3 regions of the Labrenzia sp. THAF187b genome follow, and region 3 is predicted to be linked to each of the others. Evidence: riboswitches for the same ligand, from Rfam matches in the RefSeq annotation. Region 3 holds a riboswitch; each other region holds the start of a gene.
The links. A riboswitch is a leader RNA that binds a small molecule or an ion and turns the genes downstream of it on or off. The one in region 3 is predicted to bind cobalamin.

Region 1: it holds a riboswitch for cobalamin, as region 3 does, so the genes downstream of both, cobU (bifunctional adenosylcobinamide kinase/adenosylcobinamide-phosphate guanylyltransferase) here and nrdH (glutaredoxin-like protein NrdH) in region 3, are expected to answer to the same signal.
Region 2: it holds a riboswitch for cobalamin, as region 3 does, so the genes downstream of both, FIV03_RS17580 (hypothetical protein) here and nrdH (glutaredoxin-like protein NrdH) in region 3, are expected to answer to the same signal.

The regions. Positions count from the first base shown of each region.
Region 1 covers NZ_CP045344.1:4,600,214-4,609,650, reverse strand. Annotated here, with positions in the region: gene FIV03_RS21240 (GntR family transcriptional regulator) at 1-42, shown strand, start outside; gene FIV03_RS21235 (SIS domain-containing protein) at 48-1,088, shown strand; gene nagA (N-acetylglucosamine-6-phosphate deacetylase) at 1,085-2,239, shown strand; gene FIV03_RS21225 (cupin-like domain-containing protein) at 2,306-3,214, opposite strand; tRNA gene FIV03_RS21220 (tRNA-Asn) at 3,580-3,655, opposite strand; cobalamin riboswitch at 3,990-4,208, shown strand; gene cobU (bifunctional adenosylcobinamide kinase/adenosylcobinamide-phosphate guanylyltransferase) at 4,241-4,792, shown strand; gene cobW (cobalamin biosynthesis protein CobW) at 4,789-5,907, shown strand; gene cobN (cobaltochelatase subunit CobN) at 5,942-9,437, shown strand, end outside.
Region 2 covers NZ_CP045344.1:3,823,778-3,833,214, forward strand. Annotated here, with positions in the region: gene FIV03_RS17565 (LysR family transcriptional regulator) at 1-715, shown strand, start outside; gene FIV03_RS17570 (hypothetical protein) at 720-1,118, opposite strand; gene FIV03_RS17575 (S9 family peptidase) at 1,323-3,407, opposite strand; cobalamin riboswitch at 3,551-3,764, shown strand; gene FIV03_RS17580 (hypothetical protein) at 3,871-4,149, shown strand; gene FIV03_RS17585 (DUF1636 family protein) at 4,139-4,543, shown strand; gene FIV03_RS17590 (ABC transporter ATP-binding protein) at 4,540-5,313, shown strand; gene FIV03_RS17595 (ABC transporter substrate-binding protein) at 5,331-6,266, shown strand; gene FIV03_RS17600 (iron ABC transporter permease) at 6,320-7,381, shown strand; gene FIV03_RS17605 (hypothetical protein) at 7,535-8,125, shown strand; gene FIV03_RS17610 (MFS transporter) at 8,161-9,396, opposite strand.
Region 3 covers NZ_CP045345.1:227,024-236,460, forward strand. Annotated here, with positions in the region: gene FIV03_RS28905 (ABC transporter permease) at 1-605, opposite strand, end outside; gene FIV03_RS28910 (ABC transporter permease) at 611-1,612, opposite strand; gene FIV03_RS28915 (ABC transporter substrate-binding protein) at 1,617-3,197, opposite strand; gene nikR (nickel-responsive transcriptional regulator NikR) at 3,324-3,755, shown strand; cobalamin riboswitch at 3,922-4,129, shown strand; gene nrdH (glutaredoxin-like protein NrdH) at 4,233-4,454, shown strand; gene nrdI (class Ib ribonucleoside-diphosphate reductase assembly flavoprotein NrdI) at 4,459-4,863, shown strand; gene nrdE (class 1b ribonucleoside-diphosphate reductase subunit alpha) at 4,845-6,995, shown strand; gene nrdF (class 1b ribonucleoside-diphosphate reductase subunit beta) at 7,008-7,997, shown strand; gene FIV03_RS28945 ((2Fe-2S)-binding protein) at 8,070-9,002, opposite strand; gene FIV03_RS28950 (dipeptide/oligopeptide/nickel ABC transporter ATP-binding protein) at 8,995-9,437, opposite strand, start outside.

The sequences.
Region 1 (9,437 bases), on a different replicon from region 3:
GCATATGACTTCATCGCCGAACTTCAGATTTCGGAAGACTAATCCTGATGATTGAAGCAAGTACCATGGCCACGCCGACGCACATGCGCCGGGAAATCGAAGAAATCCCGGACGCTGCGCGCCGTCTGTTGGCCGATGGACACCCGTTGATCCGCGACATTGCAAGGAAAGCAGGCGCGCCGGTGTTTCTGGCAAGCGTCGCTCGCGGCTCTTCTGACCACGCCGCAACGTTTCTCAAGTATGCCTCGGAGATCTACCTTGGTCTTGCGATGGCCTCTCTCGGCCCATCCGTTTCCTCGGTTTATGGCGGCAAGGTCAAGCTGGGGCAGGCTCTTGTGATTGCAATTTCCCAATCCGGCGCCAGCCCGGACAGTCTCTCGGTGGTTGAAAGTGCAACCGAGCAGGGGGCGTTCACGGTAGGGTTTACCAACACGTCGGGAAGTGAACTGGCAAAACTTTCCAGTGCCGCCATCGATATCTGCGCAGGTCCTGAGCGTAGTGTCGCCGCGACCAAGACCTTCGTCAATTCCGTCTTGGCGGGCCTGCTGCTATTGGCGGAAATCGGGGCTGACAAGGAACTGCTCGACGCGTTGGCTGCCTTGCCGGAGCATTTTGAAAAAGCAATCGACAAGGACTGGCGCGCGCTTGCCAAGCCGATCGAGCAGCGGGGTTCGCTTTATGTCATTGGACGCGGACCTGGTTTGGCAATCGCAAATGAAGCTGCGCTGAAATTCAAGGAAACCTGCCAGATCCATGCGGAGGCCTATTCGTCCGCCGAGGTAATGCACGGTCCCGTCTCGATCGTCGAAAACGGATACCCGATCCTGGCACTTGGTGTGCGCGATGCAGCCGAAGAGGGGCTGGCCCAGGCTGCGGATCGCATGGTGGACCAGGGCGGAAGTGTTTTTGCAACGACCGACAAGGTGGAGCGGGCAGAAAAGCTGGCGTTCCAGGCAACCGGGCATCCATTGACAGACGCCTTGGTGCAGATTGTTTCTTTCTACGCCTTCATCGAATGGTTCGCACGGCAGCGCGGTTTCAATCCGGACGTTCCCAAGCACCTGAAAAAAGTCACCCAGACCGTATGACCTCCACAACCGCCTATCTCTGCAGCCGGGTTTTTGATGGTGAGAAAATCCATGCGAATGCAGCCCTGCTTGTCGAAGATGGCAAGGTGGCTGGCCTTCTTTCGGCCGATCAGGTGCCCGTTGGTGTAGAGACTGTCGATCTTGGCGACGGCATTCTCGCACCGGGATTGATCGATCTGCAGGTCAATGGCGGCGGTGGCTTGATGCTGGGGGATGCGGAAACAGTCGACGATATCGAACGTATCTGCGCCGCCCATGTCAGCCTCGGGACAACAGCCCTGACACCGACTTTGATCACGGACACGCCCGACGTGACGCGCAAAGTCGTTGATCTGGGAATCGCCGCATGGTCGCGGGGCGTGAAGGGGTTTCACGGTCTGCATCTCGAAGGGCCACATCTGTTTGCGGGGCGCAAGGGCGCGCATGACCCGAATCTGATCCGGCCTTTGAGCCGCGAAGACATGGCACTCTACCTGCGCGCGGCGCGGGAATTGCCAAGCCTCATCATGACGGTGGCACCGGAAACGGTGCCACCAGAACAGGTGCGGGAATTGGCTGACGCGGGAATTCACGTCAGTCTTGGCCACAGCGGAGCAACATACCGGCAGTGCAAGACTGCGACTGAAGCGGGTGCTTCGATGGTCACCCATCTTTTTAACGCCATGAGCCCGTTGCAACACCGCGAACCCGGCCTTGTGGGTGCCGCGCTCGATCTGGGCGCGCTCAACGTGGGCATCATTGCTGATGGTGTCCACGTCGACCCGGTCGCGATGCGGGTCGCGTTCAAGTCAAAGACCGGCCCGGGCAGGATCTTTATCGTTACCGACGCCATGTCCCAGACCGGCACCGATGTTACGTCCTTCTTTCTCGGAGGTCGGGAAATCTTTCGCCGCGATGGCACATTGACCCTCGAAGACGGCACGCTTGCCGGCGCCGATATAGATTTGCCGGCGTCCTTGAAGTTTCTTACCGGTACACTCGAGCTTCCGGTTGAAGCTGCTCTTGCAATGGCGACCAGTGATCCTGCGGACGTTCTTGGACGCCCGCTCGGTCGTTTAGAAGAAGGTTACCCGGCCGACTTCGTACAGCTTGGCAATGCCTATGAGGTTGAGGGCGTATGGATTGCGGGAGAGCAATTCTCGAATACGTAGCCCGGCAAATACTCTGGTGGTTTGGTAACTGCGCCAAACTTGTGGGATTTGCAGCGCGTTTGCCGGTTAGGTCTTGTCGACCTTTTTCAGCGTTGAGCGAACGTTTGGAAGTGTCAGCAGCGTATTTGGTATTTGCAGCAATTCCTTGAAGAAGCGGCTGACCAACGCTCCGCGGCTTGGCTTGTAGGGTGAAGAAATGAACGATTTCAGACCCCACCCAATTCCGCCGACATTCGGAAGGGCGCGGATAGCAGTTTCGTAACAGCGCCGTACCAGCGCGGAATCACTGTTCTTGAATGAATGCAGCAGGCCGCACCGCTCCATGTCACGCTTGAATTCCTTCGAGATGACCACGGTTTCGCGTTTCGTGAAGGTCCAATTGATGTTGATGTTTTCGTCTTCCTTGGCAACCACCCGGTGGTACCAATGGGGAGGCAGATAGAGAAGATCACCTTCTTCCAGGTCGAATTTGTAGAAACGCTTGTTCCGTAGCAGTCGCTGTTCGTCTTTCAGCAGAGAGAAGTTGGTGAACGGGTAGCACGGTAACGGTGTTTCGGGCGAAACCAGTACCCATTCCTTACGACCCTTCACCTGAACGGTGATGACATTCTCGGCGTTGGTATCGTAGTGGAATTCTGTCCGGTTGTTCCTGCTGTTGATCCAGAATCTCCAGGCAACGGAATCTTGCATTATCCGGTCGGATGCGAGGATTTTCTTCAGGAATTCCGGCATCTCGATATCTTGTTCCAGTACTGGTGAGCGGCTGACGAAAAAGACACCTCTGTCGCGGACCTTTGGCAGCGTATGGAGTTCTGCTCGTAATCGGCCGGATTGCCACCTTTCCCGCGCGGGCCAGTTTTTCGCCAATCCCTTGATCAGCAGGGGCTGTTCCTTGTCGCAGTAGGCTTCAAGAAATTCGGCATAACCTGGTGCTGCGGTTACGGTGGCAATGGTGTGCGTGTTGTCGCCGCTCATAAAAGGTACCACGCATTTGAAGATTTGCGGGTTCAGGGGCGCTGGACTTAGCTGCGATTCTTCATGATGCTCCCCTAGGAGAAATTACGATAGGAGCAACCTTGAGCTTTATCAAGAAGCGCGATTCAACAACGCAGAGCCACTGGAGGAGCGATCTTCGTTTTAAACGTAGCCAGGAAATGTTGTTTAGGAAGATGGTACCGAACGTTACTGCCGCGAAAGACGAGTTCGCATCAAATGACTGTCGATTTTTGAGGCGGTGCAGATTGCTGCAAGATCACGCGTTAATAAGATCAACCCGGTTACTGAACAGCGTTCCGGTCTTCAGAAATGCAGCATTCGGGAGGATTAGGAATAGGTGGTGATGGCTCCCCAGGCCGGACTCGAACCAGCGACCCAGCGATTAACAGTCGCTTGCTCTACCAACTGAGCTACTGGGGATCACCACGCTCGGGGCCAGCGCGTTGCCGCCCCGTCGATGGAGATGCGTATATCAAAGGCTTGATCCGTTTGCCAAGCCCCCGAGGGCGTTTTTTTCATCAAGCCGTCATTTTTTTGATCTCGGTGTGGAAAACTCGATATATTTCAGATGGCTAGGCGTTCTGTCGCGCTTGGAAAACCCTACGTTTCGCTACGATTGGAACACCCCGGGCAGACTAAATCCGTTGTGCCTTTTTCTGACTTTGGCGCAAGAAGGCGTCCGTGTTGACTGCCTGGCCGATTTTCAAGGTTAGTCGTCAGCGACTTTCTGCTGCTTGTGTCGGCCTCAAGATACGTTTAGGAAGAAACTGACGGTTCCGGAAAAGGCCTTGCCTGATCCGGATGAAACGGGAATCCGGTGCGGTCTTTTTCAAGTCCAGATCCGGAGCTGCCCCCGCAACTGTGAGCGGTGAGTGGCTGTACGAAAACCACTGGCGTCCTGATGGGGCCGGGAAGGGGTACAGACCGCGCTGAGCCGCAAGCCAGGAGACCGGCCGTCACATTGTCAACCCTATGGCGCTGTCGGGCGGACGGCTGGGAGAAGGAATGACGCATTCAAACGGCGAGAGGACAACGCTGGTCCTCGGCGGTGCCCGCTCCGGAAAAAGCCGGTTCGCGGAGAAGCTTGTCCATGAAACCGGTCTGCAAAAAATCTATATCGCGACTGGTGCTGCCCACGACGATGAAATGACCAGCCGGATCGCCGCTCATAAAGATCAACGCGGACCGTCCTGGCGCACCGTGGAAGAACAGCTCGAACTTGCGGACGTGCTTGAAAACGAATGCAGGCAAGACCGGGTGGTCCTTGTTGACTGCCTGACCCTGTGGCTGTCGAACCTGCTGTTTGCAGGCAAGGACATCCCCGCCGAAACGGCGCGGCTTTGCGCGGTTCTGAAGGGTCTTCAGGGGCCGTGCGTCTTCGTTTCCAACGAAGTTGGTATGGGGATCGTGCCGGAGAACCGTCTGTCGAGGTCGTTCCGCGATGTGCAGGGACGACTGAACCAGGATATGGCGCATAGGTGCCAACAGGTTGTCTTCGTTGCTGCGGGCCTGCCGATACTTTTGAAACCCACCTCACAACCGGATATCAAATTATGACCACTTCATCCTTGCAGCCGGGCGCAAAAATTCCGGCAACGATCGTCACTGGGTTTCTCGGAGCAGGCAAGACCACGCTGATCCGCAATTTGCTTACCAATGCCAATGGCAAACGCATTGCCCTTATCGTCAATGAGTTTGGGGACATGGGCTTCGACGGGTCCCTTGTGAATGGATGCGCTGATCCCGATTGCGCCGCGGAAGAGGTGGTTGAGCTTACCAATGGCTGCATATGTTGCACCGTTGCCGACGATTTCCTGCCAACCATGGAAATGCTGCTCGCGCGGGACAATCCGCCGGAGCATATCGTTATAGAAACCTCTGGTCTGGCTCTGCCGCAGCCGCTCGTTCGGGCCTTCTCCTGGCCGAGCGTCAAGCCGAAGGTAACGGTAGATGGTGTTGTCACGGTGCTGGATGCTGCAGCACTCGCCGAAGGCCGGATCGCACTTGATGAAGATGCACTTTCCGCGCAACGTGCTGCCGACGAAGCTCTTGATCATGACAGTCCGGTTGAAGAACTCTTCCACGACCAATTGCGTTGCGCAGACCTCGTCGTTCTGAACAAGGCAGATCTCGTCTCCGAAGACGCCTTGAAGCAGGTGCATGAGAAGATCGCCGCCGATGTTCGTCCGGCGGTTCACGTGGTCACATCCGAAAAAGGCACGCTTCCGATTGAAGTTCTGCTCGGCAGGGGCTCTGCTGCCGAGGACGACATGGCTGATCGGCACGAGCATCACCACCATCATGATGACCACGACCACGATCACGATCACGATCACGATGGTGATGATCATGATCATCGCCATGACGACCATCATCACCATCACGACGATTTTGAAAGTCACGTGCTGGCAGTCTCGTCTTTCGCCAGCCTGAAAGATGCTGAGGCAAAGGTTCTGGAAGCCATGGCGCAAAAAGGCGTCCTTCGCATCAAGGGGGCTGTAAAAATTGAGGGCAAGGCAGCGCCTGCAATGGTTCAAGCTGTCGGACCGCGTGTCGAAACCTGGTTCGCCGCCGGCGCCGAGAGCAGCGGCAGACTGGTCGTGATCGGTTTGAAGGGCCTCGACCTGACTGCGGTTCGTAGCCTGCTGGGTGAATTGACGGCTGCTGCCTGACACGCTGGATAGAAGCTGGAAATAAAGACCAAGCATGCACATTCTCGCCAGCCAGACGCGCCGGATCGATGACGGCGGGGACGCGGTCGACCTCGACCAGTCCCCTGCCGACATTCTGTTCCTATCCGCTGCAGACACCGAGCTGGGAAGCTTTGCCGCTGCGCAATCACGGCTTGGAACAGCCCGTGCAGACCTGCGGCTCGCCAATCTCATGGCCCTGTCGCATCCCTATTCGGTCGATCTTTATGCCGAACAGACCGTCCGTGGCTCTCGGCTGATCGTTCTGAGAATTCTGGGTGGAGTGGAGTACTGGCGCTACGGCCTGGAAAGGTTTGAAGAAGAAGTCCGCGCGAATGGTATCGATCTGATCGTCATTCCGGGCGACGACAAGTGGGACGAAGAACTGACGTCTCGTTCCACCCGATCATCAGCGGAAGTGCATCGCTTCTGGCGATACTGTGTGGAAGGCGGTGCGGAGAATTACGCCAATGCCTTGAGATATGCAGCGCACCTGATCGGAAAGGGCGAGGAGCCCGCGCATCCGGTGCCCCTTCCTCGCGCGGGTATCTATCTTGCTGGCAAGGCCGCCCCCGATATAGCGCAACTGAAGGCCTCCTGGCGGGATCCTGAAAGACCTGTTGCAGCGATCACGTTCTACCGCGCTCTGGTGCAAGGTGCCCAAACCGCACCACTGGATGCGTTGATCGCTGCTCTCGACAAAGCCGGCGTAAATGCACTGCCGATCTATGTGTCCAGCCTGAAGGAAGCGGAATCCGTCGCCGTTCTGGAAAGCCTGTTCGATGAGGCTCCGCCTGATGTTGTGTTGAACGGTACTGCCTTCGCCGTCTCGAAGGCGGGAGCAGCCCATCAGCCGACACCGCTCGATCGTCCCGGCAAACCTGTGCTGCAGGTCGTCTTTTCGTCTTCCTCCAAAGAGGGCTGGGAAGACAGCGATCAGGGCTTGTCGATACGTGACCTCGCCATGCATGTCGTCTTGCCGGAGATTGATGGCCGGATATTGACCCGGGCTGTCTCCTTCAAGGAAGAAGGGATCTTCGATGAGGCCACCCAGTCGACGCCGGTTGCCTTTACGCCTGTTCCGGATCGGATCGTGTTTACCGCGGCGCTTGCGGCTGCCTGGGGGAAACTCGGCCGGAAACCGGCTGCAGCCAAGAAGTCGGCCCTAATCCTGGCAAACTATCCGAACCGGGACGGGCGTCTTGCCAACGGCGTAGGGCTCGACACGCCTGCGTCATGCGTGCATTTGCTCAAGGCCATGTCCGCCGAGGGCTATGACGCCGGCAGGGTTCCAGCAAGCTCCGCCGATTTGATGGATATCCTGACTTCGGGCGTAACCAATGCCCTGGAGGGCCGATCAGGCAAGGAAGAATATCAGGCCTTGTCGCTTCAGGATTACGAGCGTTCCTTCAACAAGTTGCCCGACGTTGTTCGGTCAGCAGTTGTTGATCGTTGGGGGGCACCGTCGGACGATCCTCATGTAACGGATGGCCATTTCCGGCTGGCCCTGCACCGGTTCGGCAACCAGGTAGTCGGTATTCAGCCTGCGCGCGGCTACAACATCGATCCGAAGGAAACCTACCACGATCCGGCATTGGTGCCGCCGCACCACTATTTTGCCTTCTACATCTGGCTGCGGGAACAATTCGCCGTCGATGCCGTCATACACCTCGGCAAACACGGCAATCTGGAATGGCTCCCCGGCAAGGCACTGGCCCTGGCTGAAAGCTGTTTCCCGGAAGCCGTTCTGGGGCCAATTCCGAACATCTATCCGTTCATCGTCAATGATCCGGGCGAGGGGGCGCAGGCCAAACGACGGACCTCGGCCGTCATTGTCGATCACCTGACACCGCCTTTGGCCCGGGCGGAGAGCCATGGCGTTGCCGAAGAGCTGGAGACGCTGCTTGATGAGTATTATCTGGCGAGCGGCGTTGACCCGCGCCGCCTGAAGGCATTGACGCGGGACATCCTGGACACTGCTGCGCGGCATGGTCTGGACAAGGATATCGGCATTACCGAGACCATGGACGAGGAAACCCGCCTTGCGCGCCTCGATGCTCACTTGTGCGACCTCAAGGAACTGCAGATCAGGGACGGGTTGCATATTCTTGGTGAAAGCCCCGAAGGCGACCTACTGATGGATCTGCTGGTTGCGTTGGCAAGGGTACCGCGCGGCAACAGGCCGGAACAGCAGAGCCTGCAAAGGGCAATCGCTTCGGACCTCGGTTTTGAAAAATTTGATCCACTGGATTGCGATTTCGCAGCCCCCTGGCAGCAAGGTCGACCGGAGCTCCTTGCAAATGTTCTGGAGGCTCCCTGGAGATCGCAAGGCGATACGGTCGAACGTATCGAGCTTCTCGCCCGTGAAATCGTCGCGGGTAATCGAGAAGTATCTGGGGCGTGGCAATCGACCCTTGCTGTTCTGGATGATCTGAACCAGGTTCTGCGGCCGGCTGTAACCGGCTCCGGACACGCAGAAACAAGCGCGGTGCTGACGGCATTGGAAGGTGGGTTCGTTGCCCCCGGGCCATCCGGTGCGCCTTCGCGCGGGCGTCCGGATGTGCTGCCCACTGGCCGGAACTTCTACTCCGTCGATGTACGCGCAGTGCCGACCGAAACCGCATGGCGGCTCGGCTGGCAATCCGCATCTCTCGTTGCAGAACGGTACTTCCAGGAAGAAGGCGAATGGCCGAAATCGCTGGTCCTGACATGTTGGGGCACTGCCAACATGCGAACCGGAGGTGACGACATTGCCCAGGCGCTGGCGCTTATAGGGGCTCGTCCGGTGTGGGAGCAGGGTTCGGGCCGTGTCACCGGATTCGAAATTCTGAAGCTTTCAGAGCTTGGACGACCGCGTGTCGACGTTACCTTGCGGGTTTCCGGGTTTTTCCGCGATGCCTTCCCGCATCAAATGGATCTTTTTGACAGCGCCGCCCGTGCGGTCGGTGCGCTTGAAGAACCGGACGAAGCCAATCCGATTGCCGCACGAATGCGATCGGAAAGTGCACGGCTTCAGGCTGAAGGGCTGGACAAGAACGAAGCCGAACGCAGGGCCGGGTTCCGTGTCTTTGGCTCAAAACCGGGTGCCTATGGTGCTGGTCTGCAGGCGCTGATCGACGAGAAGCTTTGGGAGGAACGTTCGGATTTTGCCGATGCCTTTCTGACATGGGGTGGTTACGCCTACGGTGGCGGTGCGGAAGGCTCCGTCGCCAGGCACGATCTCGAAACGAGGCTGAAAACCGTGGACGCAGTCCTGCACAATCAGGACAACCGCGAACACGATCTTCTGGACAGTGACGACTATTATCAGTTCGAGGGCGGACTGGCAGCGACTGTCGAAGCACTGAAAGGCGAAGCACCGACGGTCTACCACAACGACCATTCGCGGCCTGAGCGTCCGGTGGTCCGTACCCTCTCGGAAGAGATCGGCCGCGTGGTGCGCGCTCGTGCGGCAAACCCGAAATGGATCGCAGGTGTCATGCGGCATGGTTACAAGGGCGCGTTCGAGATGG
Region 2 (9,437 bases), on a different replicon from region 3:
TCAAAACGCTGAGACGACATTGGACGGGTTAAGCACTGATCTGCACGGTCTTCGGGGAGCGTTGAAGGTGGCGGCGCCCACCAATATTTCCATCGGCATCCTGCAGCCCATGTGGTCGGATTTTCTCAAGACCTTTCCGGAGATCCAGCTGACGCTGACGCTCAGCAACGAGAACAAGGATCTACTGGAACACAGGGTCGATATTGCCCTTCGGGCCGGACCCCAAACCGATGAGCGGCTTTACCAGAAGCGTCTCGGGGTGGTGGCAACGGTTCTCGTGGCGGCGCCTGCATATCTTGAACAGGCCGGCGCCCCGGATCGACCGGACCAGATCGGCCGGCACAAGGTGGTGCGGGTGTCCACGCTTCCGCAATGGCAACTGACAAATCGGGAAACGGGCTGCCGCGAAACCGTGCCTGTCGATGCGCGTGTCGTTGTCGATGACATCAGTCTTGCCCGGCAGCTGGCCGGCGATGGTCACGGGCTCGCTCTGTTGCCTGTGAGCGAGATTTCCGATGACCTGATTTCAGGCCGCCTCACACCTGTGCTCGCAGACTGGCAAGGGCAGCAACGGGATATCTTTGCGGTATGGCCCACCGGGCGGCTGCTCAATGCCCGGGCGCGCTGCCTGCTTGATTACATGGAACCGTTCATGGCAGCGCTTCCCGTATTTCAGGGGACTGTCGTCCAGCGTGATCCTGCAAGATCCGCTTGATGTCCTACGCTGTGTAGGGATTGCAGCGGATGTAGCGCGGCTGATCGATGTAACTGGACATGACCGCAAGCCATGCGTTGCATTCGCCTTGAGTCTTGAAGCAACCGGCCTGGGAGATGATGTATTTCTGGCTAAAATTGAAGACCTTGCCACCGGCAATGCCTTTCCAGCCGCTGCCGGTAAAGGTGCGGCAGTCATAAGCTGTGTTGTAGGTGCTGGGGATGTCCTGCCGGTTCTTGGTGAAAGTGGGGGAGAACAGCAGCGTTTCCACCACATTGCCGCCGGTCGTGTCGTAGGACTGACATGCGGCAAGGCTCAGCGTGGCGGCCATGACCGGAACCAGGCGCAACCCCTTTTTCAGCCCATCAGCAAGGCGGTGCGGAAGTGTGCGGTAGCAGGTCATCACGGGCTCCAGTGAACAGCGTCGGTACGGTCCAGGACCGTTCAATTGATTGATTTGCAACAACTCTCACATGAGCCGAAGACTTGGTCAAAATCAAGTCACGTTCGCTCGGGTGGTACCCGCACAAGCGTGTGAAAGTAATTTAGGTTCCTGGGCGTGCGAACTGCTCCGCACGCCCGGATAATCTTCGGGTCTGACGAAGTGTCAGGCCTTGTCGGTCACCAAAAGGGCAAAGGCCTGGGTCTCTGCGACTTCCTTCAGCCGGTCGAAACGGCCGGAAGCGCCGCCATGGCCGGCTTCCATGTTGGTTTTCAGCATCAGCAGCTTGTCGCCAGTGCCGGTTGCCCGCAGCTTGGCGACCCATTTGGCCGGTTCCCAGTAGGTTACGCGCGGATCGGTCAATCCGCCTACCGCAAGGATGGCCGGATAGTCCTTTGCCTCAACGTTGTCATAGGGCGAGTAGGACGCGATGTAATCGTAGGCTGCCTTGTCCGTGATGGGGTTGCCCCATTCCGGCCATTCCGGCGGCGTGAGCGGCAGCGTGTCGTCCAGCATGGTCGACAGAACGTCGACAAACGGAACTTCGGCAATGATGCCGCCGAATTTTTCCGGTGCCAGGTTGGCAATCGCACCCATCAGCATGCCGCCAGCCGAGCCGCCCTGAGCGACGATGCGATCGTGCGAGGTGAAGTTTTCCGCAACAAGATGGTCTGCTGCGGCTATGAAGTCGGTGAAGGTATTCTTCTTGTTCTCGCGCCGCCCATCCTTGTACCAGTGGAAGCCCTTGTCCTTGCCGCCGCGAATATGGGCGATGGCGTAGACGAACCCCCGGTCGACCAGCGACAGGCAGTTGGTGTTGAAGCTTGCGGGAATGGTGATGCCGTAGGAGCCATAGCCGTAAAGCAGCAGAGGTGCGGAGCCGTCGAGCCTGGTGTCCTTGCGGTAGAGCACAGACACCGGCACGGTCTCGCCGTCGGCTGCGGGAGCCATCAACCGGCGGGTGACATAGTCGTCCGCATCATGGCCGGAAGGCACTTCCTGTTCCTTGCGCAGAACACGTTCGCGGGTCTCGACATTGTAGTCGAAGGTCTGCGATGGCGTTGTCATCGAGGAATAGGTGAAGCGGATCGTGCTCGTGTCGAACTCGTAGCCGCCGCCAAGGCCGAGTGAATAGGCCTCCTCGTCGAAGGCGATGGAGTGCTCGATGTTGTCTGCAAGCCGGCGGATCACGATGCGCGGCAGGCCGTCTTCGCGTTCCAGCCGCGTCATGAAGGACTTGTAGACGCAGTGCGACAGGATCAGGCATCCTGCCTTGTGAGGCACAAGATCGGACCAGTTTTCGCGGCCGGGATTGCCTTTCGGCGCAGTGACGATCTTGAAGTCCTCGGCGCCGCCTGCGTTTGTCAGGATGTAGAGTGTGTCGCCGTGATCGTCGATGGAATACTCGATACCGGTCTCGCGCTCTGCGACAAGCACCGGTTCGGCGGTCGGGTCGGTGGCCGGGATCATCCAGACTTCGGATGTCTCGTGATCATGAATGTCGATGACGATGGTGTCGCCGGACTGGGTCTTGCCGACGCCCATGAAGAAGCCGGCATCCTTTTCCTCGTAGACGAGAACGTCGCTCGCAGGGTCGGAACCGACTTCGTGACGGAAGAGTTTCGAGGGCCGGTGGTTGGCGTCGAGGCGAACGTAGAACACATAGCGGCTGTCTTCCGAGAAGACGCCGCCGCCGCCCGTATCCTCGATGGCGTAGTCAAAATCCTTGGCAGACTGGGCGTCGCGCAGCCTCAGTGAATAATATTCCGAGCCCTTGTCGTCATAAGCCCAGGCGATGAGCTTGTGATCCGTCGACTGGCTAACGCCGCCGATCCGGAAATATGCCGTTCCTTCGGCTTCCTTGTCGCCATGGAGAAGAACCGTTTCCGCGCCGCCGTCACGCGGGGTGCGAAAGAAAACCGGTTGCTGGCCGCCGGTTTCATACTTGAGGCCGTAAGCGAAGGGGCCGTCGGGAGCAGGAACCGAGCTGTCGTCTTCCTTGATGCGGCCGCGCATTTCCGCGAAAAGCTTCTCCTGCAGAGCCTTCGTCGGTGCCATCTGCGCTTCGTGATAGGCATTCTCCGCTTCCAGATAGCTGCGGATGTCGGCATCCAGCACGGACGGGTCTTTCATGACCTCCTGCCAGTTGTCCGCCCTCAGCCAGGCGAAATCGTCCTGGCGGGTAATGCCGTGGGTCTCAAGGGTGAGGGGGCGCGCTGCGGCGCGCGGGGGAAGGGCATCCTGTTTCATGGATCGGAGGTAAGATTTTTGAGCCTTGAAGGCAAGGGTCAATACTGCCGAGGCGGCAGGGTGTTTCCGCCTCCTGGCCATCCTGCCGTGCTTTCAGACAAGAGCGGCGACCTGCAAAAGTCTTTGACATTTTTCAGGCGTTCGCGCACTTAGGAAGAGATGGTTCCCGACTCCGAACTCCGGACCGGGATTAAAAGGGAACACGGTGCGACGAGCCCGAAAGGCTGCAAATCCGTGACTGCCCCCGCAACTGTGAGCGGTGAGCAAACCTGAAAGCGCCACTGGGGAGACCCCGGGAAGGATCAGGCAAGCAATGACCCGCAAGTCAGGAGACCTGCCATTTCACCTTAAACCTTAACCCGGGCGGGGTGCCCCGGAGGAGTGAGTGACATGGCCAATCGGCACCTGCCGGCAAAGTTGCACATTCGGTTCCTGACTGCCCCGCGAAATCGCGGAGGGCGATATGAACCGGAAATTTTCTGCTGAATTCTCAAGACTTGCCAACCTCCTGACCGAGGCTGATCCACTGGCGGCGCGCGCAGTGCGCGCGATGGTTCCTGATGGGCTGCAAAAATCTGTTGTCAGCAAGAATGTTGGTAATGTAATAACATTACATGATGAATGTGCCAAACCTACCCGATCCGGCCGTGCCAAGTGCAACCAGGAAAGCAATGCCTTTGCTTTTCCGCAGCCTCCTGTCGGTTCACTGGCAGAAGCCGTGGAGGCGCGTCATGAGCAATGATCCGCACAAGATATTCGTCTGCACGACCTGTCGTCACAATGGGCAGGCTTGCCATCCCGGATATGGGCTGATCTGCAAGCTGAAGAGCGCAATGGCACAGGCAGTGCCTGTCGTTGGAGACGAGTTCGAAATCAGCGGAACAGCCGACATGGAGAGCTGTTCGAGACCTTGCACGCTGGCATTCAAGGCCACCGACAAGGCGATCTACCTCTTTGGGGACATTGAGGACGATACGGACATCGACGACCTGGTCGACTACGCCAATCGGTATCGCCAGATTGAAAATGGATGCGAGGTGACCGAGGAAAGACACGGCAAGCGCTGGAGCGCATCGCAAGGCCGGCTTCCGGCAGCGATGATCGTTTCGGAAGCTGACGGGACGGCGTTCTCATGACTGGGGTCGATCTGTTTGTTCGCGAGGTCAGCTGGAAGACGGGGCAGGGCAAAACCATTCTGCATCCGCTCAGCTTCGATCTGCCTGCCGGTGAGGTTCTTGGAATTGCCGGCGCCAATGGTGCCGGCAAATCCACCCTGTTGCGGCTGCTCTATCGCTTCCTGAAACCGAAAACGGGCGAAATCCTTCTGGATGGCACGGATCTCTGGCACATCAGTGCCAGGGAGGCCGCCAAAACGATCGCCGCCGTGCTTCAGGAGCAGCCGACCGACTTTGCCTTGTCCGTGCGCGAGATCGTCACACTCGGCCGGCGTCCCCATGCAACCGGTATTGCCGGCGCAGGCAAGCGGGACGCCGAGATCGTCGATGACTGTCTCGTGAAAATGGATCTGCTGTCCTATGCACAAAGAGCCTTCGGCACATTGTCCGGGGGGGAAAGGCAGCGGGTGATGGTGGCCCGGGCGCTGGCGCAAGAACCAAAGCTTCTGGTGCTGGATGAGCCGACCAACCATCTGGACATTCGTCATCAGCTCGAGATCGTCGAGCTGATTGCCGATCTGGACATTACCATTGTCACCAGCCTGCACGACCTCAACCTGGCAAGCCGTGTCTGCGACAAGGTCTTGCTGTTGCATGAGGGCCGACTGGTTGCCCAGGGAATGCCGGAGACGGTGCTGACCCCCGGCAACATTGAGCAAGCCTATTCGGTACAGGTCCGACTGGAGCAACTGTCTGCCAGCCGCGAGCGCTACCTGACCTTCCATCTTTGAATTTCTGGAGACTTAATATGAAAAAAATTGCCCTGGGCCTCGCGCTCGCCTTTCTGTCTGTTCCGGCATTTGCGCAGACGAGCGTGGACAGCTGCAACCGCACGGTGACCTTCGACACGCCGCCAAAAGCAGCCGTTTCGAATGACGTCAATCTGACCGAGATGATGCTGGTACTTGGCCTGCGCGACCGCATGGTTGGTTATACCGGCATTTCAGGCTGGAAGACGCTGGACGCGGAGATGCGTGAGGGCATTGCCGAACTTCCGGAACTCGCGTCGAAATATCCGAGCAAGGAAGTGCTGATCGGAGCCGACGCCGATTTCTTCTTCGCCGGCTGGAACTACGGCATGAAGGTGGGCGGTGAAGTGACGCCTGAAACGCTGGAGCCGTTCGGCATCAAGGTCTACGAGCTGACCGAATCCTGCATTCATATCGGCGACAAGCCGAAGGCGTCTCTGCACGATCTTTATAACGACCTCCTCAACCTCGGAAAGATCTTCGGTGTTGAAGACACCGCCCACGATCTTGTTGCGGCCTACAAGCTGGAGCTGGACCGGATCGCGGCAACGGTGCCTGCTGGTGAAGAGCCGCTGCGGGTCTTTGTCTACGACAGCGGCGAAGACAAGCCCTTCACCGCCGGACGATATGCCATGCCAACAGCGCTTATCGAGGCAGCCGGCGGCGTCAACGTGATGGACGATTTTGAAAAGAGCTGGGCGACCGTCGACTGGGAAACCGTGGTGGAAAAAGACCCGGACATGGTCGTGATCGTCAACTACGGCGAAGTGACGGCTGACCAGAAACGCGACTTCATGAAACACAATCCCGCTCTGGCCAACATTGCAGCCGTCAAGAACGACCGGTTTGTCGTGCTGGACTATGTCGAGGCAACCCCGGGACCGCGGAACCTCAAGGCCATCGGAAAGCTCACCGAAGCGTTCTGGGGAGAGTGAGCCTTGCAAAAGATGCTTCGAACTGCCGTTGCAGGCAGAAACGATGGGCCCGCATGAGCGTGCTCACGGACAAAAGCGCTGGCCTGCGCCGGTTGCGGGGGAATGGGGTATTGCTTCTGGCCGGCGTGCTGGTGCTGGCTATTTCCATTGTAGCTGCCATCGGTGCGGGTGCGGTGGCGATCCCGGGCGGCACTGTCTTCAAGATCCTGGCCAATGGTGTGATGCCGGATCTGTTCGCGATTGACTGGACCAAGGGTCGGGAGGCTATCGTCTGGGAGATCCGGTTTCCGCGGGCGCTGTTGGCCGGGTTTGTCGGTGCAGGTCTGGCCGTTGTCGGCGCGGCCCTGCAATCCGTCACGCGCAATCCACTGGCCGATCCGCATCTGCTCGGCATTTCGTCCGGTGCAGCGGCTGGCGCCATTCTTGCGCTGCTGCATACAGGCCTGTTTCTGGGATTGATGACCGTTCCGCTGATGGCATTCGCCGGTGCGTTGGCGGCAACTTTTCTTGTGCTCGGGGTGACACGGTTTGCATCTGCAACCAGTGCCGACCGGCTGGTGCTGGCCGGTGTGGCCGTGTCCTTCATCATCATGGCGATCGCCAATATCCTGATTTTCCTGGGCGATCCGAGGGCAACGCATACGGTTGTCTTCTGGATGCTGGGTGGTCTCGGTCTTGCCCAGTGGGCTCAACTACCGTTTCCGCTTGGCATTCTGCTGCTGGTGGCGCCGTATTTTCTGCTGCGGTCTGCCGATCTCAATGCGATGACCATCGGCGATGAAACAGCGTCGACACTCGGCATTCCGGTTGCCCGGTTCCGTCTCACGGTATTTGTGCTGGGAGCTCTGATCACCGGTGTGATGGTCGCCTTTTCAGGCATCATCGGCTTTGTCGGGCTGATGGTGCCGCATATTGCCCGCTTTCTTGTAGGGGGCAATTATAGCCGGGTTCTGCCGGCATCGATGATGCTTGGCGCAATCTTCCTGATATGGGCGGATATCATCGCACGAACGCTTCTGTCCCCCGAGGATATGCCGATCGGCATTGTCACCGGGTTGATTGGCGGCATTTTCTTCGTGCTCCTCCTGCGCTCCCGCACGGGTCAGGCACACTAGAACCTCGCATGGACCGCTTCCGGCCGTTCAACCGGGCCTGGTTGAACGGCCGCTGGTCAGAGCGAGCCTCAAGGTTGGTTGTGGCGGATCTCGACGGTTTCCATCAGGCAGCATTCGTATAGTGTTGCTCTATCGAGACCAAAACGGACCCACATGGACAAACTTCCCACCAATCTTGCGGAATTCACCCACATCCGGATCATCATCGGCATGGTGATCGGGCTGGGTGTTGCGCGGCTGCTCAATGGCCTCGCGCGGTATGTTCAGCATCCCCAACGCGAAGAGATCTACAGCGTGCACCTTGGGTGGTCGTTGTTCATGCTTTTGTCCGTCGTTCACTTCTGGTGGTTCGAATTCGCACTTGGCCGCATTCAGGTCTGGACGTTCGAAAGCTATCTGTTCGTAATCGCCTTTGCCGCACTCTACTTTTTTATTACCGCCGTGCTTTATCCGGACAAGATGGGCGAATACGCCAGCTACAAGGATTATTTCCACGCCAGGCAGACCTGGATCTACGGCTTGCTTGCCCTAATGTTCGTGCTCGACATCGTGGACTCGCGGCTGAAGGGGATCGATTATTTCAACGATCTTGGAACCGCGTATCTGGTGCGTCAGATCGTGATGATCGTGCTGGTGCTGGCCGCGACGAGGATCCGCAAGTCCGCTTATCACATCGGTCTTGTCAGCGTTGTCCTGCTGTCGCAGATCTGGTTGATCACCAGCAACTTCAGCGTCCTGAAGTAACTGGCGTCCTCTGGCCGTTCATCGGAACCACAGCTTCAAGCGGCTGCGCCCGTCGGCCTCATCTTGCCGCGCATGAAGATGAAGATCATCACCGCCATGTTGAGGAAGTTCCAGGCGATACCGTTCAGGAACGCGGCCTGGTAGGAGCCTGTGAGGTCGTAGATCCAGCCGGACAGCCAGCCCCCGAGGGCCATGCCGAGAATGGTTGCCATGATCACCAGGCCGACACGCTGTCCAGCTTCGCGGGCCGGCAGGTATTCTCGCACGATCACGGCATAGCTGGGCACGATGCCGCCCTGCGACAGACCGAAGATGAGGGACACGAGATAGAGCGAAGCCAGGCCGTTGAAGGGAATGAACAGGAACAGCGCTGCGCATTGCAGCACGGAACCGATCAGCAGGGTCATGACACCGCCGATCTTGTCGGCGATATATCCGGATGCCAGCCGGCTGATCACACCGGCACCGGTCATCAGCGCGATCATGTCCGCTCCGGGGGCGACGCCATAACCGAGATCGACGCAATAGGCGACGATGTGAACCTGTGGCATCGACATGGCGACGCAGCATGCAAGACCGGCGACCACGAGAAGAGCCTGCAGAACCGCGGGTGGCAGGCCGGTGTCCTGGCGACCGAAACGGGCCGTGGCCGCACCGGTGCTCAGGGATGTGTCCGGAGGAGGCCGGCGCAGCAAAAGCGCCAGCGGCACCATGGCGACAAGGCAGATGACGCCGATGAGGATATAGGTCTGGCGCCAGTCGGACGTCGCAAGGCTCCACTGGATCAGCGATGGCCAGAGCACACCGGCAAGATAGTTTCCGCAGGCGGCGCAGGCGACGGCAAAACCGCGCCGTTTCAGGAACCAGTGGGAGATATCGGCGATCAGCGGGCCGAATGTGGCCGCGGTGCCCAGACCGATCAGCAGGCCCTGCGCCAGAGAGAAGCTCCAGACATCCGGCGCAAAGGCGGCCAGAACGAAGCCGGCGCCGAGTGAAAGTGCAGAGCCGATGACGGGTATGACAATGCCGTAGCGGTCGACGACGCGGCCAAGCAGGTAGTTGCCCGCGGCAAAGCCGAACATCGTCGCGGTGTAGGGCAGGGACGCTCCGGCACGATCGATCCCGAAATCCGTCTGGACGGCAGGCAGAACGATGACAACCGCCCACATGCCTGCACCACCAAGGGTGCTCAGCAAAATCGAAATCGCCAACCGGAACCAGGCGTAAGGCCCGTCCTGGACGTATGGATCGGATGCGTTGGCAAGGGACATGATCGGGTACCGGGAAAGTGCAGGACCATCTGCCTAACAGG
Region 3 (9,437 bases):
AGCAGTTGGGGCAACAGGTGGGGCAGGAAATGATGACGTCCGATAAACCACCACGATTTACCCAACCGCCGGGAGACGACGATGAAATCGGCATGCCGAAGCTGAAGGATCTCGGCCCGGAGGACACGCGTCAGCCTTGGCCAGTGTGTTGTCGCCACGGCGACGATCACCGCATGGGTGCCACCGCCAAGGGCAAAGGAGATAAGGATCAGCAGCACCAGGTGGGGCAGGCCCATGGTTGCATCCACGAGGAAAGACACGAGCATGTCGGCCCAGCGGCCGCACGTCGTCGCAAACACCGAAAGGCCGAGCGCGATAAAGGCCGACAGCGTTGCCGCAATCAGGCCGACCCACAGGCTCACATTCAGGCCGTGTACGGTTCGGGCGAACATATCGTGTCCGAACTGGTCGGTCCCGAACCAGTGCGCCCAGGACGGAGCGGCAAGTCTTGCGGAAAAGTCGGGGGAGATGCCGAAGTCGCCGAAGACAATTGCCCCGGCAACGACAAAGGCTATGCCAGCAGCGCCGATCCCCGTGGCGGCAAGCGTGAGGATGCGCTTGTTCATGCGCATACGCGGAGAAGAGCTGGACGTTGTCTCGAGCACTTGAGTCAAGGCCTGACCTCCATGTCGGGAGTCGCACCGATGCGGGGATCGACGACATGGTAGAGGATGTCGGCGATCGTGTTGCCGACGGAGACGAACAACGTCAGGCAGAGCGCAACGGCCAGAAGCAGGGGGACATCGCCCGAGACACCCGCCTGCACAGCGGCGCGCCCCAGCCCGGGATAGGCAAAAACCTGCTCGGCCAGCACCGATCCGCCAAAGAGTTCACCGAGCGACGCAAAGAGCACCGTTATCGCCGGCAGTGCAGCATTGCGCGCGCCATGCCTGATCGCAACGTCGGCGAGAGATGCGCCCTGGGCCCGGGCATAGAGCGCGAAATCCGACTGCATGATCTCGATCACTTTCGCGCGGGTGTGAAGGGTGATCTGGGCCACGCCGAGCACCATCAGCGTGACCAGCGGAAGAATGAGATGATGCAAGCGTTCCAGAAGCGTCACGTCTTCAGGCAGAACTCCGATTGGGGCGGCACAGCACACAGGTGTCCAGGAGAGGCCGACCGAAAAAACCACCAGCAGGACGATCGCCAGCCAGAATGTGGGGGTCGATGCGAGGATGTAGGCATAGGTGCGAATGATGCGGTCAAACCACGTGTCTGCCATTGCACCTGCGGTAACACCGAGCGCGAAGCCGAGAAGGCCCGACAGCAACCAGGCCATTCCCATGAGCGGCAGGGATGCCTGCACACGCTTTGCAAGCACCTCCGCAACCGGCGCGTTATACGTCATGGAGGTGCCCAGGTCGCCCTGGGCGATGTTGCCGAGCCATTTGACGAACTGGGTGAGGGGGGGCTGATCCAGTCCCCATTTCTGCGCGATGAGATCGCGTTGTTCTGGCCCGACCTTGGAGATCGCCGGGCCAAGATAAGCCTGGACCGGATCGACAGGCGACATCTTCGCCAGCGCGAATGCTACGACCGCAACGGCGGCCAGCAACAATGCCAGCCGCACGATGCGGATTACCACGAGGATCGGCCAGTTGTTCGTCATGAGATCAGTCGCAGGTCCATGTCCAGTGCTGAATCAGGGACGTGATCGGCCAGCCGTGGCCGTGAGGTTCGATCTGGGTCGGGCCGAGGTCTATGCACTCGTTGACATAGTAGATGTGGTCGAGATTGACGAGCCAAGCCCAGCCGGCCAGGCCCTTGCCTGAATAACCGGCTTTCCCATCCCATTCGGCGGCCTGCCAATGCGGATAGGAGGCTTCAAGGCTCTCGGATGCCTGCGCCGATGCGAAGTGCTCGTCGACCTCCGGGTTGGAGAAGAAACCGGGATTGTAATAGCCCCGACCACCCACCGAGCTCTGGTATAGGCTGTACACCTCCTGGGGGCTGTGGCTGCCCCAACCGAAGAGAACCGGGTTGGCGTGCATCTGGCGCTCGATGTCATCCCAGCTCTTGCCTTGCGGCACCGCTTCGATGCCGATGGCTTTCAGCTGTTCTGCGGTCGTAACGACGATGGCCTGCCGGGTGCTGTCGGAGGCCGGGAAGATGAGCGGGAAACTGGCACGAATTCCATCCTTGCTGCGGATGCCGTCGGAGCCGACCGCCCAGCCTGCACCGTCGAGAAGTGCCTGGGCGGCCTGCGGATCGAAGCTTAAGGCCGCTTCGGGGTTTGACCATGGCAAACCATCAGCTGGACCGTAGGCGGGCGTCCCGTGACCCAAAAGGGCGACTTCCACGATCTGCTCCCGGTCGACTCCAAGATTGATTGCCTGCCTTATTACCAGGTCGGACGTCACGTCATTGCCGATCGGATTGCCGGCAGGCGTAGTTTTGCCTTCGTCAGGCAGCATTGGAAAGCTCATGCCGCGATTGTCGACGGAGTCCACGGCGATCTGCTTGAACCCGGCGGGCGGCGCATCGGCCGCAGTCGCCGGAACCGACACAACGTCAACCTGGCCGGCATGGGCGGCGGCAAGACTGGTGTCCTCACTCGTAAACAGGAACGTGATCCGCTCGAAGGGCGACTGCTTTCCGAAGTAGTAGGGGTTCTTCTTGACGATGAGCTGCTCGCCTTCGGTCCACGACACCATCTGGTAAGGGCCCGAACCGACAGGTTTGCGGGCGTATTCCGGCCCGTAGCTGTCCGCCGGGACGATACCGAGCGTGAACAGGAAACCTGAAAAGGCGATCCAGGGCTGGGACAGCGTGATTTTCACGGTCGTGTCGTCAATTGCTTTTGCCAGCTCTAGGACACCGAGATCGAGCTCACCGCCCGCGGTTTTCGCGTGGTTGAAGGTGAAGGCCACGTCTCTTGCCGTCAAAGGGCTGCCGTCCGAGAACTTGGCATCCGGACGAAGCTCTATGGTCCAGGTCAACCGGTCTTCGGACAAATACAAGTTCTTCGCAAGCTCGGGCTGGGTGCGCATTTGCGCGTCGCGCGTCAGCAGGGTCGACTGGAATAGAGGATGTCCGTAGCGGCCCCATCCGAGAAGCGGATCATAGCCTTCATCCGGCTCGCCGCCGATGGCAAGCACGATCTCGGATTTAGGGGCAGCCAGTGCGGTCGTGGAAATCCCGAGGCAAAGGAAGAACGCGATGAGGCTCAATGTTCCGGAGATTGGCATTGTCATGAAATCGCTCCTAATATCCTGCCGGACGAGTCAGGCGGACCGTGGCTGTCGCCGCTGTCGGCAGACACTATGAGTCAAAAAGTATGATGTCTATAGAAAAACATCATACTCATTCGAGGTATGGCAATGCAGCGTGTAACGATCACTCTGGACGATGATCTGATGGATGAGTTGGACAAGCTGATTGAGGAGCGGGGATATCAGAACAGGTCTGAAGCAATCCGGGACCTGGCACGCGCAGGGCTCGGACAGGCAGCGCGAACGTCCGACACCCGTCAGCCTTGCTTTGGTGTGCTCAGCTATGTCTACGACCATGCTTCACGGGATCTGGCGCGGCGTCTGACCAGCACGTTTCACAATCATCACGACCTGACGGTTGCCAGCATGCATGTGCACCTAGATCACGACAACTGTCTGGAAATCGGGGTTCTCAAAGGGCCAACCTCCGAAGTGCAGCACTTCGCAGAGCACGTCATCGCTGAGCGTTCGGTTAGGCATGGAACTCTACAAATCGTACCCCAGGTTGAGAAAAACACCCTGGAAGAGGCGTCTGACTGAAGGCAATGCGCTAATCTCTTGGCAGGCTTTCCATTGGTGTAAGTTCTACAGGCCGTCTGCGTCTCGACACGACGCTGGAGTAGTGAAGTTCAGACCTCAAGCCAATTTTCCCCACCCAAATTATCAGCTTTTGGCGCTTCATGTTGACTTAAAATTTGCGACCCATACTGTATCTAGTGTTCAGGGTCTGGCGATTCTTTTGAATTGCCGGCTAAGAGGGAAGCCGGTGCGCTCTACCAAAGGCAAATCCGGCGCTGCCCCCGCAACTGTGAACGGCGAGCCGTTGTCCATAAACCACTGGGATTCCCCGGGAAGGCGGATGACATGGCCTCGACCCGTGAGCCAGGAGACCTGCCTTGAGCGAAAAACGTCAGCGGACGGCGGGTCCGGGCGACGCTTGAAGGCATGTGCCTCCCACATGTTCTCTCGTGCCTCCATCCGTCCACAATCTGGAAACATCTTCGGGGTGCAAGAGACATGACCGTCACCGTTTACAGCAAGCCTGCCTGCGTTCAGTGCAACGCCACCTATCGCGCCCTCGATCAGCGCGGCGTCGAATATGTGGTCATCGATCTGAGTGAAGACTCGAATGCCTTCGAGCACGTGCAGTCGCTCGGCTACAAGCAGGTGCCGGTCGTTGAAGTCAGCGGTGATCATTGGGCCGGGTTCCGTCCGGACAAGATCGCAGCCCTGAGCTAGGTCCTTGACACGGCTCGTTTACTTTTCGAGCGCTTCGGGAAACACACATCGGTTCATCGAAAAACTTGGAAACCCGGCACTCCGCATCCCGCGGAACAGGTCGGAAACGCTTCCTGTTGTCCATGCCCCCTTTCTCCTGATCCTGCCGACCTTTTCGGATGGAGAGGGGCGGGGCGCTGTGCCCGGTCAGGTGATCCGGTTCCTGAACGATGCCGCCAACCGATCCTTCCTGAAAGGCGTCATTGCCTCCGGCAATCGCAATTTCGGGGCGTATTTTGCCTATTCCGGAGATGTCGTGTCGAAGAAATGCGGCGTTCCGCTGCTCTACCGTTTCGAGCTTGCCGGAACCGAAACCGACCTCCACCGCGTCCAACACGGGATGACAGAATTTTGGAAACGACAGTCCTAGACCGCCCTGCAGCACCGGCGGCAAACCTCGACTATCATGCGCTCAATGCAATGCTGAACCTATACGACACGGACGGCAAAATTCAGTTCGACGCCGACCGTCAGGCGGCTCGGCAGTATTTCCTCCAGCACGTCAACCAGAATACGGTTTTCTTCCATTCGCTGGAGGAAAAACTCGGCTATCTGGTGCGCGAGGGCTACTATGAAAACGAGGTGCTGGAACAATACGACACGGTCTTCGTCAAGGCGATCTTCGAAGCTGCCTATGCCCGCAAGTTCCGCTTCCCAGCGTTTCTCGGTGCTTTCAAGTATTACACCAGCTACACGCTGAAGACCTTCGACGGAAAACGTTACCTGGAGCGTTTCGAGGACCGGGTGGTGATGGTTTCGCTGACCCTGGCTGCCGGCGACGAGGATCTCGCCATGCGGCTGATGGACGAGATCATTTCTGGCCGGTTCCAGCCGGCAACGCCGACCTTCCTCAACGCGGGCAAGAAACAGCGCGGCGAGTTGATCTCCTGCTTCCTGCTGCGTCTTGAAGACAACATGGAATCCATCGGACGCGGCATTAATTCCGCACTCCAGCTTTCCAAGCGCGGTGGCGGTGTTGCTTTGCTGCTCACCAACATTCGCGAGGCGGGCGCGCCCATCAAGGGGATCGAGAACCAGTCTTCCGGTGTCATTCCGGTGATGAAGCTTCTGGAGGACAGTTTCTCCTACGCCAACCAGCTTGGCGCACGCCAGGGCGCGGGCGCTGTCTACCTTAACGCCCATCACCCGGACATCCTGCGCTTCCTTGATACCAAGCGCGAGAACGCAGATGAGAAGATCCGCATCAAGACCCTGTCCCTTGGCGTCGTGATCCCGGACATCACCTTCGAACTCGCGAAGGAAGATGACGACATGTATCTGTTCTCGCCCCACGATGTGGAACGGGTCTACGAGATGCCGTTCTCGCAGGTTTCGGTCACGGAAAAATACCGCGAGATGGTCGACAACCCACGCATCCGCAAGAAGAAGATCCGGGCGCGCAGTTTCTTCCAGACGATCGCGGAGATCCAGTTCGAGAGTGGTTACCCTTACGTCCTGTTCGAGGATACCGCCAACCGGGCCAATCCGGTCGACGGCCGCATCAACATGTCGAACCTCTGCTCGGAGATCCTCCAGGTCAACGAGGCATCCGAGTTCAACGAGGACCTCTCCTACAGCCACCTCGGCACGGACATTTCCTGCAATCTCGGGTCGCTGAACATCGCAAAGGCGATGGACGGAGGCGATCTCGGCGCGACGGTGGAAACCGCCGTCCGGGCCCTGACAGCTGTCTCCGACATGAGCGCCATCGACAGCGTGCCGTCTGTGCGCCGGGGCAATGACGAAAGCCACGCCATCGGTCTCGGACAGATGAACCTTCACGGTTATCTCGCCCGTGAACGCATCCACTACGGTTCGGAGGAGGGTGTCGATTTCACAAGCATGTATTTCTGCGCGGTCGCCTATCACTGCGTCCGGGCCTCCAATGCCCTGGCGCGCGAACGCGGCAGAAGCTTCAAGGGCTTCGAGAAGAGCAGATACGCCGACGGTTCCTTCTTCGACAAATACACCGAGCGCGAGTGGGAACCGAAAACCGGTCGGGTGCAGGAACTCTTTGAGAAAGCTGGCATCGATCTTCCGACCCAGGCGGACTGGCTGGCGCTGAAGGAAGCTGTCATGGCGCACGGGCTTTATAACCGGAACCTCCAGGCCGTTCCGCCAACCGGCTCGATCAGCTACATCAACAACGCCACATCCTCGATCCACCCCATCGTCTCGAAGATCGAGATCCGCAAGGAGGGAAAAATCGGCAGGGTCTATTATCCGGCTGCCTACATGACCAACGATAATCTCGACTATTACCGGGATGCCTACGAGATCGGTCCCGAGAAGATCATCGATACTTACGCGGCCGCGACCGAGCATGTCGACCAAGGCCTGTCCCTGACGCTTTTCTTCCGCGACAGCGCGACGACGCGGGACGTCAATCGCGCCCAGATCTATGCCTGGAAGAAGGGTATCAAGACCATCTACTACATCCGCCTGCGCCAGATGGCCCTTGAGGGCACGGAAGTGCAGGGCTGCGTGTCCTGCTCACTTTAGGGAACCTTGATCATGACCATTCACACCCCCGTATCGGGCCAAGCGCACAAGGTGCCCAAGGCGGTTAACTGGAACCGGCTTCAAGACGACAAGGATCTGGAAATCTGGAACCGCCTGACGGTCAATTTCTGGTTGCCGGAAAAGGTTCCGCTTTCCAACGACATCCAGAGCTGGGCAACGCTCCACGAGGACGAGCAGCAGCTGACCATCCGGGTCTTCACCGGCCTGACCCTGCTCGACACGATCCAGAACACGGTCGGCGCACCTGCACTGATGGTAGATGCGCTGACACCGCACGAGGAAGCGGTCCTCACCAACATCGCCTTCATGGAGGCGGTGCATGCGCGCAGCTATTCTTCCGTTTTCTCGACGCTCTGCCGCACGGCTGATGTCGACGAGGCCTTTCGCTGGTCGGAGGAGAACGAGTTCCTTCAGGCAAAATCCCGCCTGATCCTGGATGAGTACGACACGGTTTCCTCGCCGCTGAAGAAGAAGATCGCCAGCGTCTTCCTGGAGAGCTTCCTGTTTTATTCAGGCTTCTATCTGCCCATGCACTGGTCGAGCCGGGCAAAGCTCACCAACACGGCCGATCTTATCCGCCTGATCATCCGCGACGAAGCCGTGCACGGCTATTACATCGGCTACAAGTTCCAGCGCATGCTGGAACGGCTGCCGGAGGCCGAGCGGCAGGAAGTCAAGGACTTCGCCTTCGCGCTGATGTTCGATCTCTATGAGATCGAGAGCCGATACACCGAAAGCCTCTACGACGGCGTCGGGCTGACGGAAGATGTGAAGCACTTCCTGCACTACAACGCCAACAAGGCGCTCATGAATCTCGGCTACGAACCGCTTTTTCCGGACAGCGTCTGCCAGGTGAACCCTGCGATCATGGCGTCCCTGTCACCGAACGCGGACGAGAACCACGACTTCTTCTCCGGCTCCGGTTCGTCCTACGTCATCGGCAAGGCGGTCGCGACGGAAGACGAGGACTGGGATTTCTGATGGGGTTCCGGCCAGATGGCCGTCGAGCGGGTTTTCCCGGTCAGTCAACGGCTTTTGAGCGGTCGAAACCTGTTAGCTCTCCAGGTCGCAGCGCCCATGCGGCGTGACGAGATTGTCTGTCGGACGGGCGAGGAGGCGTGTGCTCCAGGTGTCGAGGAGTTCCGGCTTGCTGCGGAGCGGGCACCCGCCGCAGTATCCCTTGCCAGGCACCCGATAGACGAGGCAGCAGGTGCCCCGCCGGAACGTCACCCCCTCCCGGTCACCAAGCTGCTTGTAATGCATGTCGCCTGATCTGCCCTGTCCTGCAATCAGGTCAGCGGTTCGTTCGAAGAACTCCACGGCAATTCGGGCAGTCGTCTGCCACGGCACGGCGCTCTGGGCATCTATGAAGGTCAGCGCCATGCCGATCTGCGAGGCGACGGAACCCCTGGCGAGCGGCAATCCCATTTTCCGTGATTGGCGCAGGCGCTCCGTCATGGGCAGGAGATGGCCGTCGAGCAGAACCCTGATGGCGGCATCCGTAAGGTCCGTCACAGTAACGGTCTCAGCGTCCCGCGTGATGTCGCCGGGAAGAGCGTAGACACGAGGCGTTTTCATTGCCACGTCCTGGGGCCGTCCGATGCCGTTGAAGCGGAGAACGAGATTGGATGCGGTGACGTCCGGGATCCTGCCGTGCAGCACCCAGGCCGCCAGCATGGGTGCAGCAACCCTGTAGACATATGTCTGAAGAAACAGAACCGATGCGACCCTGTCCTCGTCGCTGCCGACATCGCGCCCGCGGTCGGCAATGCCGCGCGCGATGTCCGCGTCGGTGAGGTTGTCAGCCGCCAGGACATCCGGCCCGGCAAGACCGGAGTGCAATAACGGGAAGCGCTCGCCGATCTGTCCCGCGATCTCCAGTGTTCCGGCAAGGGTATCCGGACGGTCCGGCCAGTCGAGCGGTGTCTCGCCGAGAGACATCTCCGCGACCGGCACAATGGTGAATTCCGAAAGTGCATCACTCATGTCTTGCGGCTCCGTCTGTGATCGCGGTGTCGGTGGGCGGCGTTGTGAAGGCAAGCGGAAGCACATCGGCCAGAAGCGATCTGGTGCGGGCGTCGCTCGCACGGTCCAGGACGTCCTCCACCGTTCCGCTCTGGACGATCCGCCCCTTGTCCAGAACGATGACCCGCTGACAGATGTCGCGGACCACCGCGAAATCATGGGTGATCAGCAGATAGCTGATGCCGGTCCGCTCGTGCAGGTCGCTGAGGATCCGCAGGACCCTTGCTTGGACGGACACATCGAGCGCCGAAAGCGGCTCATCAAGGACGAGGAGTTTCGGCTCCGGCGCCAGGGCGCGGGCGATACAGATGCGCTGGCACTGGCCAGTGCTGAGTTCGTGCGGATAGCGCGCCAGCAGATCGCCCGTCAGCGAGACCTGCGCCAGGAGCGCCTCGA